Regions from separate parts of the Alicyclobacillus sp. CIJ1 genome, predicted to be linked through region 2. Evidence: riboswitches for the same ligand, from Rfam matches in the RefSeq annotation. Region 2 holds a riboswitch; the other holds the start of a gene.
The links. Region 2 has a riboswitch for FMN ahead of ribD (bifunctional diaminohydroxyphosphoribosylaminopyrimidine deaminase/5-amino-6-(5-phosphoribosylamino)uracil reductase RibD). Riboswitches for the same ligand answer to the same signal wherever they lie in the genome.
Positions count from the first base shown of each region.

Region 1: linked by a shared signal. The riboswitch ahead of AC27E8_RS01680 (DMT family transporter) and the one ahead of ribD (bifunctional diaminohydroxyphosphoribosylaminopyrimidine deaminase/5-amino-6-(5-phosphoribosylamino)uracil reductase RibD) in region 2 are both predicted to bind FMN.

Region 1 covers NZ_BAAJPH010000063.1:38,399-45,559, forward strand. Annotated here, with positions in the region: gene AC27E8_RS01655 (sugar phosphate isomerase/epimerase family protein) at 1-483, shown strand, start outside; gene AC27E8_RS01660 (sugar phosphate isomerase/epimerase family protein) at 484-1,209, shown strand; gene AC27E8_RS01665 (sugar phosphate isomerase/epimerase family protein) at 1,234-2,202, shown strand; gene AC27E8_RS01670 (Gfo/Idh/MocA family protein) at 2,218-3,261, shown strand; gene AC27E8_RS01675 (Gfo/Idh/MocA family protein) at 3,283-4,446, shown strand; FMN riboswitch at 4,501-4,638, shown strand; gene AC27E8_RS01680 (DMT family transporter) at 4,842-5,825, shown strand; gene AC27E8_RS01685 (anti-sigma factor family protein) at 5,931-6,410, opposite strand; gene AC27E8_RS01690 (2-hydroxyacid dehydrogenase) at 6,551-7,161, shown strand, end outside.
Region 2 covers NZ_BAAJPH010000143.1:134,350-141,510, forward strand. Annotated here, with positions in the region: gene hisF (imidazole glycerol phosphate synthase subunit HisF) at 1-166, shown strand, start outside; gene hisIE (bifunctional phosphoribosyl-AMP cyclohydrolase/phosphoribosyl-ATP diphosphatase HisIE) at 154-918, shown strand; gene AC27E8_RS13660 (hypothetical protein) at 1,010-1,249, shown strand; gene AC27E8_RS13665 (DMT family transporter) at 1,328-2,245, shown strand; gene AC27E8_RS13670 (hypothetical protein) at 2,355-2,567, shown strand; gene AC27E8_RS13675 (zinc-binding alcohol dehydrogenase family protein) at 2,608-3,639, opposite strand; gene AC27E8_RS13680 (APC family permease) at 3,809-5,191, shown strand; FMN riboswitch at 5,208-5,354, shown strand; gene ribD (bifunctional diaminohydroxyphosphoribosylaminopyrimidine deaminase/5-amino-6-(5-phosphoribosylamino)uracil reductase RibD) at 5,463-6,578, shown strand; gene AC27E8_RS13690 (riboflavin synthase) at 6,581-7,161, shown strand, end outside.

The DNA.
Region 1 (7,161 bases), on a different contig from region 2:
ATCCGCCAGGTGGCCGTGGAGCTCTTGCCGCTCGGCATGCGCGTGGGCCTGGAGTACGTCGGCCCGCACCACTTGCGCCACCGGAGGTATCCGTTCGTGCAGTCGCTCGCGGACCTGAAAACGTTTTGGGAAGCCATCGGCGCGCCCAACGTCGGCGCGCTCGTCGACAGCTACCACTGGTACACCGCGGGAGAGCACGAGGACGATCTCGCCGAGCTCCCGCCGGAAAAGGTGGTCTACGTGCATATCAACGACACCCAGGACGCGCCGGAGGACGCGCACGACGGCAGGCGCCTCCTGCCGGGCGATGGCCGAATTCCGCTCGTGCCTTTTTTGCGCGGGCTGTATCGCGCCGGCTACCGCGGGCCGGTGGCGGCCGAGGTGTTGCACGAGGCGCCGCTTGACGGCACAGGGGAGTCGCGGGCGCGCCTCGTCCGAGAGCGCCTGGAACAGTTCATCGCGTTGGCGAAGGGAGAGAACTGAATGCCCGACATCGCGCTGCAGATGTACACGCTGCGCAAACCGCTGGAGGACGATTTCGACGGGACGCTCCGCCGCGTGGCCGAAATCGGTTTCCGCCTGATTGAGCTTCACCACTACGGGCCTTATACCGCGGGGGATTTGCGTCGCCGCCTCGACGAGTTGGGGCTTCGCGCGATTTCCGCCCATGTCCCGTTGGCTCGCCTGGAGTCCGAGATGGATGGCGTGCTCGAAGAAGCGCGGGCGCTTGGCCTCGAGTACGTCGTGTGTCCGTGGCTTCCCGCCGAGCGCCGCGAAGATTACGCGGCCTTGGCCGACGTGCTCGCCCGCGCGTCGGAGCGCCTGCGCGCGGCAGGGCTTGGCTTCTCGTATCACAACCACGATTTCGAATTCGTGCCGTACGAGGGGCAGACGGCGCTCGACTGGCTGCTTGGGCGCGTGCCCGGCGCGGGCCTCGAGCTCGACGTGTACTGGGCGCATCACGCAGGGTTCGATCCCGTCGAGATCATCCGGCGCTATCGCGGCCGCCTGGATCTCCTGCACGCGAAAGACGCCACGCCGGATGGGCACTTCGCGGCGGTAGGGACGGGCGTGCTCCCCTGGGATGCCATCTTCCAGGCGTCCGCGGAAGCAGGGGTGCGGTACGTGATCGTCGAACAGGACGTCTGTCCGGGCGATCCGTTCGAGGCCATCGCCACCTCGCTCCAATTTTTGCAGTCGCGTCTGTGACGCAACACGAAGGGAGGCTGTTGCATGAAACTCGGCATTTTCACCGTGCTCTTCAGCCAAATGCCGTTCGAAGAGATGCTCGATCACGTCGCCGCGGCAGGCGTGGACGCGGTCGAGATCGGCACAGGCGGTTACCCCGGAAACGCGCACTGCGATCGGGAAGCGCTCCTCGCCTCTGCGGAGAAGCGGTCCGCATTCCTCAACGCCATCACCTCGCGCGGGCTCGAGATCTCGGCGCTCTCGTGCCACAACAATCCGCTCCATCCGAACGCGGAGGTGCGCCAGAAGGCGGATCAGGAGCTGCGCGAGACCATCCGGTTGGCCGCGGAACTCGGCGTGAAGACGGTCGTCACGTTCTCCGGCTGCCCGGGCGAATCGGAGCGCTCGGAGAATCCCGTCTGGGTCACCTGCCCGTGGCCGGAGGAGTATTCGCGCGTGCTCGAGTGGCAGTGGAAGGAGAAAGTCATCCCGTACTGGACGGAGATGAACCGGTTCGCGGCCGATCACGGCGTGCGCATCGCCATCGAGGCGCACCCCGGGTTCGTGGTGTATAACGGAGAGACGCTCCTGCGCCTGCGCGACGCGTGCGGCGAGCAAATCGGCATCAACTTCGATCCGAGCCACATGTTCTGGCAGGGGATTGATCCCGTCGAGGCTGTGCATGCCCTCGCGCCGCACCGGTGCATCTTCCACGTGCACGCGAAGGACACAGGATTCAACAAGCACAACGTGGCGCGCGACGGCGTGCTCGACACGAAGCCGTACCGCGAGGAGCTGAAGCGGGCCTGGATCTTCCGCACGGTAGGCTACGGACACGATCAGCAGACCTGGGCGGATCTCTTGAGCGCCCTGCAGATGAACGGGTACGACGGCGTCATCTCCATCGAGCACGAGGACAGCCTCATGTCCATCGAAGAGGGATTCCAGAAGGCCGTCGCGTTTTTGCGGCCGCTCGTGATCCGCGAAAAACTTCAGCAGATGTGGTGGGCCTAAGAGGAGGACATCGAAGTGGCAGACAAGATTCGCGTCGGTATCGTGGGGGCGGGCGGCATTGCCCAGCAGGTGCATATCCCCAACTACAAGAAGTGCGGCGAACAGGTGGAAATCGTGGCCGTCTGCGATGTGGCGGTCGATCGCGCGGAAGAGGCGGCCAAGCGGTGGGGCATTCCGCACTTTTTCAAGACCGTGGATGAGATGCTGGAAAAGGCAGAGCTCGACGTGGTGAGCGTCTGCACGCCCAACAAATTCCACAAGGATGCGACAGTAAAGGCGCTCGAGGCGGGCTGTCACGTGCTGTGCGAGAAGCCGCCGGCCATGACGGTGGAAGAGGCGCAGGCGATGGCGGAAGCGGCGAAGAAGAGCGGGAGACACCTGTCGTACGGGTTCCACTATCGGCACACGAGCGAGGTGGACTGCCTGAAGCGGTTCATCGACGCGGGGGAGCTCGGCGAGATCTACGCCGGCACGGCCATCGCCGTGCGGCGCCGCGGCATCCCGGGCTGGGGCGTGTTCACGAACAAGGAGCTGCAGGGCGGCGGGCCGCTCATCGACATCGGCTGCCACATGCTCGACACGGCGCTGTACCTCATGGGCTACCCCGAGCCGACGATGGTGTGGGGGGCAACGTATCAAAAGCTCGGCACGCGCAAGGGCGTCGGGCTTCTCGGCGACTGGGATTGGGAACACTTCACCGTGGAAGACATGGCGCGCGGCATGATTCAATTCGCGAATGGGGCGACGCTCGTCATCGAGTCGGCGTTCGCGGCGAACGTGAAAGAGCGCGACGTCATGAATGTGAAGCTGATGGGCGATCTCGGCGGCGCCAACGTCTTCCCGCTCGAAATCTACCAGGAGAAGCACGGCGCGCTCATCGACGTCACGCCTGCGTACTTGCCGGAAATCTCGCCCTATGAGCGCGAGATCCGCCGCTGGGTTGACGCGTGCCTGACGGGCGAGCCGCCGCTGTCCACGGCCGAGCAGGGGGTCAAGCTGCAGCGCATCTTGAACGGCCTCTACGAATCCGCGGAGCGGGGCGAACCCGTGAAGCTGTAGGCCGGGATAGGAGGAATCGGGATGCCGAAGCGTTCGATTCGAATCGGCATGGTGGGCTATCAATTCATGGGCAAAGCCCACAGCCACGCGTATCGAGACCTGGACTTCTTTTTCGACGAGCTCCCCGTCACGCCGGTGCTGCAGGCCATCGCCGGGCGGAGTGAGGAGCCGCTTCGGCGGGCGGCCGAGGCGTACGGCTTCGCGTCGTACGAGACGGACTGGCGGCGGTTGGTGGAGCGCGACGACATCGACGTGATCGACATCGTGACGCCGAACAACGCGCATGCCGAGATCGCCATCGCCGCGGCGGAGCACGGCAAGCACGTGATCTGCGAGAAACCGCTCGCCATGACGGTGGACGAGGCGGTCCGCATGCGCAACGCGGTGCAGGCGGCAGGTGTCCGTCACCTCGTGTGCCACAATTACCGGTACGCGCCGGCTGTACAGTTCGCGAAGCGGCTGATCGACGACGGGCGCCTGGGGCGGATCTACCACGTGCGGGCGCAGTATCTGCAGGACTGGATCATGGACCCCGACTTTCCGCTCGTGTGGCGCCTGCGCAAGGACGTGACGGGATCGGGAGCGCTCGGCGACATCGCGGCGCACATTCTGGATCTCGCCCGGTTTTTGGTCGGCGAAATCCGCGAAGTCGCGGCTTGCATGGAGACGTTTATCAAGGAGCGGCCCCTGGGCGAGATGGCCGGCGGGCTTGAGGCGAGAGCGTCTGGCGGCACGGGGCGCGTCGACGTGGACGACGCCGTGGCCTTCCTCGCCCGCTTCGACAACGGGGCGATGGGCGTGTTCGAGGCCACGCGGTTTGCGGGCGGGCATCGAAACGGCAATCAGTTCGAGATTAACGGCGAGAAGGGATCTCTTCGCTGGAACCTCGAGGACATGAACTGGCTCGAGGTCTACTTCCACAGCGACGAGCCGGGATTGCAAGGGTTCCGCCGCATCAACTGCACGGAACCCTTGCACCCGTACGCGGAGCGGTACTGGCCCGCGGGGCACATCATCGGCTACGAGCACACGTTTTTGAACCTGTTTGGCGCGTTTTTCAAGGGCTTGGTCGAAGACCAGCCTGTGAAGCCCGACTTCGAGGACGGCGTTCGCAATCAATGTGTGTTGGAGGCAGTCGAGAAGGCCGCGGCGTCGAGGTCGTGGGAAAACGTGGAGTACCGCTGAGCGGACGGCCTTGCACGGACTTACGAATTTGCAGTACAATGGCGACAAGTGAACAGGAACCTTCGGGGCAGGGTGAAATTCCCGACCGGCGGTGATGGCCTTTGGCCTAAGCCCGCGACTCGCCACGTTGTGGCGACGGATTTGGTGAGATTCCAAAGCCGACGGTAAAAGTCCGGATGGGAGAAGGTTCGCGGTGGTCGCAGCGCGCAGGTGCGCCGTCATGGCTGTGAGAGACAGCCTTGCGGTGTGCGCTCGTGGCGTGCGCCGTGTCTTGTTGCGGTCCAACAGCCCCGGGGGACGAAGGTTCCTCGGGGCTTCGCGCGTTTGCGGCACCCAGTTCTCCATGTGCTCCCAGGGTTCCTCCGGAGAAACGATAGAACGCGGAGGGACGCCCTGTGAAGGACTTATCCACTTCGTCTCGTGCGAGCAACCACGGTTCGCTCTGGCTCATCGCGTGCGGAGCCGCGCTGTGGGGGCTCGACGCGCTTTTCATTCTCGCGCTTCAGCACTGGTTCACGTCGATTGAAATCGTCTGCTTCGAGCACGTGTTGCTCGCGCTTTACGCGATTCCGGTGCTCGTCCGCAGGCGGCGGGAATGGCTGGAGCTCGGCGCCGCGGATTGGCTCGCCGTCCTGTTTGTCGCATGGGGCGGCTCGGCCGTGGCCTCCATCCTGTTCAACGTCGGGCTCGCCGTGGGCATCCGATCCGACGCCGTGAATGAGGTCCTGCTTTTGCAGAAGCTTCAGCCGGTGTTCGCGCTGTTGTTGGCCGCCATCGTGCTGGGCGAGCGGGTCCGGCGCGCGTATTGGCCGTGGTTCGCGGTGGCTCTCATAGGCGCGTACATCCTGACCTTCGGCTTGACATGGCCCTCCTTGACCCATGCGAGCGCGCGGGCCGGCTTGTGTGCGCTCGGGGCGGCGTTTCTGTGGGGCGGATCCACCGTCATGGGCAAGCGCGTGATGCGCAAGGTTTCGTTTCCCACGATGACGGCCCTTCGCTTCGGATCCGCGCTGCCGCTTCTCGTGGCGCTCACCCTCTTCGGTCACCCGAACTGGTCCCGGGTGGCAGACGGCTTGGGGCACTGGGCTGTGATGGGCAACCTGATCTACCAGACGGTGGTGCCGAGCCTGCTCAGCCTGTTGGTGTACTATCGGGGGCTTGGAGGCGTCAAGGCTTCGTACGCCACGTTGGCGGAGCTCGCGTTTCCGGCCACGGGACTCGCGGTGAACGCGCTATTCTTGCATCAGACGGTGCATGCGGCCCAGTGGGTGGGCTTTGCGCTCGTGTGGATGGCGGTGTACGCGCTCTCGCGCATGGCGGATAGCTCGGATCTCGGTGAGCGGAGCGTTCGGGAGGCGTCGGCGGGCACGGCGGCCTGAGCGGAAGATGTCATCGTCCGCCGGTCCATGCACGTTCCATCGAGGAAGGGCGAGTATCGAGAGAAAAGGCGGCGGTTCTCCCTTGAGGAGATCCGCCGCCGCTGACTACAACAGGCCCTTCTTCCAATGCCACTTGTCCGTGATTTCCTCGCCTCGATGCACGATGGCCCGAGACACGTGCGAAATTCTGTGCCACGCCGCGGTGCCAAGCGCCTTCGAGTATCGGCCGTGATCGCCCGCGAGGCTCACGAAGCTCATGAGGAGGAGCGCGAAACTCAGGCTGAGGGCGGTGAGCCGTTTGCGCCGCACATACCGCTTGGCCGAGATAGGCTGCAAGTCCTCCTTGGGCTGCGCGGGAAAGGCAATAATCTGCGCGCTCCTCACAGGCGGATGTGTCGAGGCTGGGCTGTCATCAGTCGCGTCCTTAGGTTGAAACATGGTGATGAGCTCGCGAAACTCCGCGACATCGCGGCGACACGCTGGGCACGTGGCGAGGTGGCGTTCGAATCGCTTCTTCACCAGCTCGTCTTTCAGTTCGTTCAGCGCGTAATCGACGCAATAGGAACAGATGGACGGGTTGTCCAAATGGTTCTCACCCTCTTGACGGAATCCATACCCCATCGTTTTTCAGTAAACCACGATCCAGCGCGATTGAGAAGCCCTTTCTTCGAGTCGCCGTTCAAGGTACAGTGAAACTGGCAACGGCATTCAAAGGGAGGGCGCATATGGCAAGCATTGTTTCCACCAAGCCGCTCAGCGCGGCGCAACGCGAGAAGCTGTCCCGCTTCGGCGACGTGGCTTGCCCGCAGGAAGGTCAGCGGTTCTCGCAGGCCGAACTGTTCTCTGCGCTTCACGACGCCGTGGGGCTCATCACATTCGGCACGCGCGTCGACGAGACGCTCCTCGAACAGGCGCCGCATCTCAAGGTGGCATCCACGGCCTCCGTGGGCTATGATCATTTCGACCTCGCCGCCATGCGGAGGCGGCGCATCCTCGGCGCACATACGCCGCATGTGCTCGACGACACCGTCGCCGATCTCGGCATGGCGCTCATGCTCGCAGTGGCCCGCCGCATTGTCGAGTTGGACGCCTACGTCCGCAGAGGCGACTGGAAGAAGGGCGACGAAGAGGTCCTCTACGGCGTCGACGTTCATCACCGGACGCTCGGCATCGTGGGCATGGGCCGCATCGGCCGCGCGCTCGCCAAACGCGCGAAGTTCGGATTCTCCATGAACATCCTATACCACGCGCGATCCCGCCACGACGACGTGGAGCAGGCGTTCGGCGCGCGCTACGCGGACCTGCCGGATCTCCTTCAGGCTTCAGACTTCGTGGT
Region 2 (7,161 bases):
CGCGAGCGGCGGGGCCGGATCGATGGAACATTTCGCTCAGGTCCTGACGGAAGGCGGCGCGGACGCGGCGCTCGCCGCGAGCGTGTTTCACTTTGGGGAGATTGCCATTCCGGCGCTGAAGCAGTATCTGTGCGACAGGGGGGTGCCGGTGCGGTGGCCGCTGTGAAGGGAGAGGTGGAACTCGCGCGCGTCCGCTATGACGCGGCCACGGGCCTCGTGCCTGTGGTGGCCCAGGACGCCGAAACGGGTGACGTGTTGATGCTCGCCTACGCGGACCGCGAGGCGCTGAAGCGGACGCTTGCGACGGGCTACGCCTGGTATTACAGCCGATCCCGTCGGGCGTACTGGCGCAAGGGTGCGACGTCAGGCAACGTGCAGCGCGTGGTGGAGGTGCGGGTGGACTGCGACGGTGACGCCGTGCTCTACAGGGTGGTGCCCGAGGGACCCGCTTGCCACACGGGCGAGCAGGTGTGTTTTTATCGCCGCCTGGTGCCGGACGGGGTTTCGTCGGAGGCGGCGAAGGAGGGGGGCCCGAACCCCGAAGGCGCAGCGGTTCGCGCGGAAGAAGGCGATGCGCCCGCGGCGAGCGACGCGTCGGGCGATGTGCCCGGGAACGTGGCGTGGGATGAATCGGCGCTGGCGAGATTGTGGGGCGTGATCGACAGCCGCTACCGCGAGCGGCCGGATGGGAGCTACACCACGTACCTTTTCACACATGGCGCGGAGCGGATGGGCAAGAAGATTGGCGAAGAGGCGGTGGAGGTGGCGCTCGCGGGTCTGAAGGCCGAGCGCGACGCGACGGCGAAGGCCGAGGTGGCGGCCGAATCCGCGGATCTGTTGTATCACCTGCTTGTCCTGTGGCGCCACGTGGGCGTCCAGCCTGCCGACGTGTGGCAGGTTCTCGAGAAGCGGGCGTAGGGCCCGCGAGAGGGTATGAGACGGGAGCCTGCAAATTGGCGGGCGCACCATTCCACCTTCATGCATTCGATACAGCATGGAGGTGGAAAAGATGGTGGTCATCCTACATCCGCTGGTCACGGGCAGCGCCGAGATCGTCGTGAACGCGGGGAGCAGTTCGGACGAAAGCGTCGTGATTGCCGACTTCCTCGGCATGACGGTCGGCGATGTGATTCGCAAGCTGGAGCGGAACGGCTATCGGCTGACGTTTGTCACGGATCACTATCTCGTGCTCGAGCGGCGGGCGACATCCCTGCCACGCGCGCGCAAGGGGCCCACGATGTTCCGTTAGGTGTGAAATGCGGAAGACTTGGGGGCTTGAGTTGAGCCGGTCGCTCGGCGTAGATTAGCTACGGAGGGGGCCGGCTCGTTGCGTATTCCGAAATGGGGATTGTTTGCACTGCTCATCTTTGCCAATCTGATTTGGTCCGCGAGCTTCACGGCGACGGGGCTTGCCGCCGAGAGCTTCTCGCCGCCGCTCATCGTGATGGCGCGCATGGTCGTCGGCGGGCTCGTTCTCATGCCCTTTGTCGTGCGCGACGTGCGCCTCGGGGTCTGGACGTGGAAGAAGGTGCTCCGCATCTCGCTCCTTGGCCTTCTCGGCTTCACGCTCCCGGTGACCATGGAGACGGAGGGAATCCGCGCGTCGTCGCCGGCGCTCGGCGCGGTGTCGATTGCGCTCGAGCCACTTCTGACCCTCGTGGTCTCGGCGCTCGCGTTTCGGACGCCGCTTGGCCCGCGCAGATGGTTCGCCATGATGTTGGCGGCCACAGGCGCGTGGGTGGTTGCCGGTTGCCCGAGGCCCGGGTTTGCGGGCTACCTTTTGGGAGATCTCCTCATGCTCGGCGCCGTCGCCTGTTACGCCATCTACAACGCCATTTCGGGGAGGCTGACGGCCGACGTCTCCGCGGCGAGCGCGACCTCCATCATGCTGTTGGCCGCAGGCATCGGCTGTATACCGGTGTACGCGTGGACGGGGCATGCCTGGCCGCACCACGTCACGCCGGTGAGCCTTTGGAGCCTCGTATTTCTCGCGTTTTTCGCGACCGCCGCGGCCTATTTGATCTGGATTTTCGTCCTGCAGGATCACGACGTGGCGAGCGCGGCCATCACGCTGTATCTGCAGCCCGTGTTTGGCGTCCTGATTTCGGTTGTCGTCACTGGGGAACGGCCGTCTGCGCTGTTTTACGCCGGTGGCGCGATGATCCTCCTGGCGCTCTTCCTCGGTCAACACCGGGGGCAGGCGAAGACGGTCACCGCGTCGGAAATGGAGCGCGCGTCGACGTGACGGTGCTGCTCCATGTCGCCGGTTTTCAAACCCTTCAGACGCGAGTAGAATAGAGCCAAATTTGCGGGTTTCGTTGACCGATATGGATTACAACGGGCGGGTCTCGAGCATGTCGGACACCTTCACATCCATCGTCGTGACGGCGAGTTCGGTCGCCATCGGTTGGGCGGCGTCACACCTGTCAGTCGATACCGTCTACGTGACTTGGGGGCCCGTCACAGCCCTCATCGCGCTGGCCATTCTCATGGCGCTTCGCCAGTGGCTCCGTGGGCAATCCGCCATCTCATCCGCCGCCGCAGCAGACCCTCCTTCCGTGCCGTGAAAAGGAGCGAGCGCAAAGGCGCTCGCTCCCTGTGCCTTCTTCAGAATCCCGAGAGCACGATTTTGCCAATGGTCCTGCCGGATTCGATCTTCGCATGCGCCTTCCGCAGATTCTCCGCATTGATGGGCGACAGGTGTTCCGTCATGGTGCTTTGAATCTCGCCCGCGTCGACGAGATCGGCCACTCGATTCAGGATGTCGCGCTGCCTGGCCATGTCCGCCGTCTGGTACCGCGGCCGCGTGAACATCAGTTCCCACGCGAACGTCACGCTCTTGCCAAACAGGAGTTCCAGATTGAGCAGCGTGCTCGTCTCCACGATGGAGCAGATCTTGCCCTGTGGCGCAATGACGTCCGCCATTTGTTCCCAGTGCTTGTCGGTGGCGTTGAGGCACAGGATGACGTCGACGTCGCGGAAGCCGAGCGCCTCGAGCTGCGGCCGGAAGGGGCGCGTGTGATCGAGGATGTGGTCCGCGCCGTGCCGCAAGGCCCATTCCTTGGTCTCCGGCCTGGACGCCGTGCCGATGACCGTGAACCCGGCGCGCTTGGCCAACTGGGTCGCGATGGAGCCCACGCCGCCAGCCGCGCCGATGATGAGCAGCGACGTGCCGCGATTCGCGCCGGGGTCGAGCGAGAACCCGAGTCGATCCTCCAGCGCTTCCCAGGCCGTCAGACTCGTCAGCGGGAGTGCGGCGGCTTCGGCAAAGCTGAGCGCCTTCGGCTTGCGGCCCACGATGCGCTCGTCGACGAGGTGGTACTCCGCGTTCGTGCCTTGCCGCACGTTGCTGCCGGCGTAAAACACCTCGTCGCCTGGCTTGTACCACTGGCACTCCGGCCCCGTTTCGACGACAATTCCAGCGGCGTCAAAGCCGAGGATTTTGGGCGTGGATTCCACCTTGTCTTTTGGCGCGCGGATCTTTGTATCGACGGGATTCACGGAGACAGCCTGGATCTGCACCAACAAATCGCGCCCTTGCGGGCGGGGGCGCTCCACCTCCAGGTCCAGCAGGCTCTCCGGATCCGAGATGGGCAGGTATCGATACAGGCCCACCGCTTTCATCTTCGCCACAGGCATCGCCTCCTCGTAAGCTAGGATCAAACGCGTACCACTCACAAAGAGTTATACACTTCCCTTTCGTTCAACGCAAAATCCCGCAAAATCGTCCGGGGATTCGGTATACTCGAACTACGAATTTGTTCAAGCGCGGCGCGTGATTGCCCGCCGCTTCTGGGGAGGAGATGTCGTGCAGGGTTCGGAAGTTCAAGGATTTCGCCGGTCGCTCGGGCTTCGCCAGGTGCTCGCTATCGCCGTGGCTGCCATCTCGCCTACCACGTCCGTGTTTCTCGTCTACAACACGGCTCTGTTTCAGGCGGGCACGGGCGTGTTCTGGGCCTTTCTCGTCGGCGCCTGCATCGCGCTGTCCATGGCGTTTTGCTACGCGGAACTCGGGTCCGCATATCCCGGTGCGGGCGGTGCGTACCGCATCGTGCAGCGCGTGCTGGGCGAGCCGTTTGGCTTCATCGCCGTCTTTCTCTTTCTCGTGCTCGGCGTCGTGATCACCGCGAGCATCCTCGTGTCCGCCGCCTCCTACCTGCACGCGCTCATCCCGGCGCTCCCGGTCAACTGGACGGCGGTCGCCATGATGGCCCTCGTCACCTGGCTTTCGCTGGAGCGCATCGGCGCAACGAGCGCCGTGGCGACGGTGATGCTCGTGCTGGAGCTCGTGGTCATCGTCGCGTTCACGGCGCTGGCGTTTGCGCACGCGCAGCATCCGCTCGCGTACCTCGGGCGCCTCACGTATCCCATCCGGGTCGATCACGCCCCGCAGTCCGTGAATGGGCAGGACCTTCTAGCCGCGGTGGTGCCGGCGCTGTTTGCGTTCAACGGCTACGATTGGCCGCTCTACTTCGCGGAAGAGACCGTCGAGACCCGTCGCGTCCTGCCCCGCGCCGTCCTTTTGGCTGCCATCATCAGCGTGGTGGTGGAGGTCCTGGCGGTCATGGCCGCCACGCTCGCCGTGCCGCAGACGTCGTTCACCGTCATCCCATCGTCCTACTTGCCACTCGTGTCCATCGCGCAGTCGGCCGCGGGCCAGGCCGGGGCCACCATCTTGCTCGTCGGCGTCGTGATCGCCATGTTTGACACCGGACTCACGGGCAATTTGGCCTACGCGCGCATCTATCTGGACGCCGCGCGGGACGGGAGTTGGCCAGGCCCCGTCAACCGATTCTTCGCGACTATGAATCGGCGCGGCGTGCCGAAGTGGGGATTTGTGTTGCTCGGCGTGGGCAACGCGCTGTTGTGTTACTTCACGTCTTTGAACAACCTCATCACCTTCACCGGCGTGATCATTGTCACCATCTATTTGCTCGTGGCGGTATCGGCCATCGTGCACCGCGTGCGCCGCGGATCGGCCCAGGCGCCGTTTCGCATGCCGCTCTGGCCGCTTCCGCCTCTGATTGCGCTCTGCGGCGTGGGCTTGTCGCTCGTCGAACAGGCGCCTGGCGATCTCATCCGGACGGCCGTTCTCGTCGCCATCGCGCTCGTGTACGCGTTCGCCTATCTGCAGCGGCGCCGGGACTTGCGATCCGGCCGCGAATCGTCCATGATGGAAGACAACAACTGAATCCGGAACGCAACGCGCAATCCTTCGGGGCAGGGTGAGGCCAAAAGGCCAATTCCCGATCGGTGGTGATCCGAGCGCACGACTCGGTCAGTCCACGAGCCGAAAGGCACGAACTGGTGAGATTCCAGTACCGACGGTATAGTCCGGATGAAAGAAGGATGGCGGCGCGTTGGCGCACGTCGTGCGCTTTCGCAGCTTGCCGAGACTCTTTTGCCCATTCGCCCCTGATGGTCAGGGGCTTTTTTCATGGGCGGATAAGGGGAGATGGCCGATGACCGAAGACGAGCGGTACATGCACATGGCGCTTGAGGTGGCGCGCCTGGGCGAAGGCCAGACGTCCCCAAACCCGATGGTCGGCGCCATCGTCGTGAACGGCGGGCGGGTGGTGGGCCAAGGCGCACACCTGATGGCGGGCACGCCGCACGCGGAAGTGCACGCGCTGCGCATGGCGGGGGAGGCGGCGCGAGGCGCGACGCTCTACGTCACGCTCGAGCCGTGCAATCACCACGGCAGGACGCCGCCCTGCACGGACGCCATCCTCGCCACAGGCGTTCGGCGCGTGGTGGTGGCCACGTTGGACGTGGATCCGCGCACGGCCGGGCTCGGCGTGAAGCGCCTGCAGGAGGCCGGGATCGAGGTGACGGTCGGCGTGCTCGAAGCGGAGGCGCGCGAACTGAACCGCCACTTCTTTCACCGCGTCGAGACCGGTCGCCCGTACGTGGTGTACAAGGTGGCCATGACGCTAAGCGGGCACGTGGCCGCATCGAGTGGCCACAGCCAGTACGTGACCGGACTCGCGGCGCGCGAGGACGTGCATCGGCTGCGGCAAGTCATTCCGGCCATCGGCGTCGGCGTCGGCACGGTCCTCGCGGACGATCCCGAGTTGACCGCGAGGGATCTCGCCACGGGGACAAGGCGAGATCGTCAGCCGCTTCGCGTGGTGTTCGACACGCGGCTTCGCACGCCGCCGACCGCGCGGCTGTTGGCGGCGCCCGGGCGCACGCTTCTCCTCACGTCGGAGCGCATGGCCTCCGCTCCGGCCGCGAGGCGCCTCGCGGAACAGGGCGACGTCCGCATCGCGCCGGTGGCCGAGCGGGACGGCCACCTGGATCTGCACGCGGCGCTTTCGGCTGTCGCGGCGGAAGGGGCGAATGCCCTTCTGGTGGAGGGCGGGCCCACGCTTGCGTCAGCGCTTCTTCAGAGCCGGCTCATCGACGAGGTGCGCGTGTATGTGGCGCCCAAGCTCCTCGCCAGCGGGTTGCCCGCCTTCGCGGGCGCTTTCACCCAGTCGATGGCCGAGGCCGTTCAACTTCACAGCGTGAGGAGCGAATGGCTGGGTGACCATCCCGTCCTCACAGGGCGAATTCACTATCGTGAGGAGGTGTGAGCATGTTCACCGGACTTGTGGAAGGAACTGCGCGCCTCGCGGCGGTATCTCGCCACACCGGCGGGGCCACCTTTACGTTGGAGGCGCCGTTTCTCATGGACGACCTGCGGGTCGGTGACAGCGTCGCTGTGAACGGAGTCTGCCTCACGGTGGAGACAGTGGGCAGCGGCTTGTTCACCGCCACGGCGGTCCCCGAGACGCTGCGACGCACCAACCTCGGGGGACTTCAGCCGGGCGGCCGCGCGCACGTCGAGCGCGCCATGCGCGCCGACGGGCGGTTCGGAGGTCACATCGTGACCGGGCACATCGACGGGATTGGCCACGTGACGGACGTGTATCCGGACGGGGAGGCACGCGTGCTTGTCATTCGCGTCGATCCGTCCCTCGCGCGCTACATGGTGGACAAGGGATCCGTGGCCGTCGACGGCGTCAGCCTCACCATCATGCGCGCGGAAAAAGACAGGTTCTCGGTGTCCATCATCCCGCACACCCAGGCGGTCACGCGGTTTGGCGAGATCAGCACGGGTGAGACGGTCAACATCGAGTGCGACGTGATCGCCAAGTACGTGGAGAGGCTCTTGAT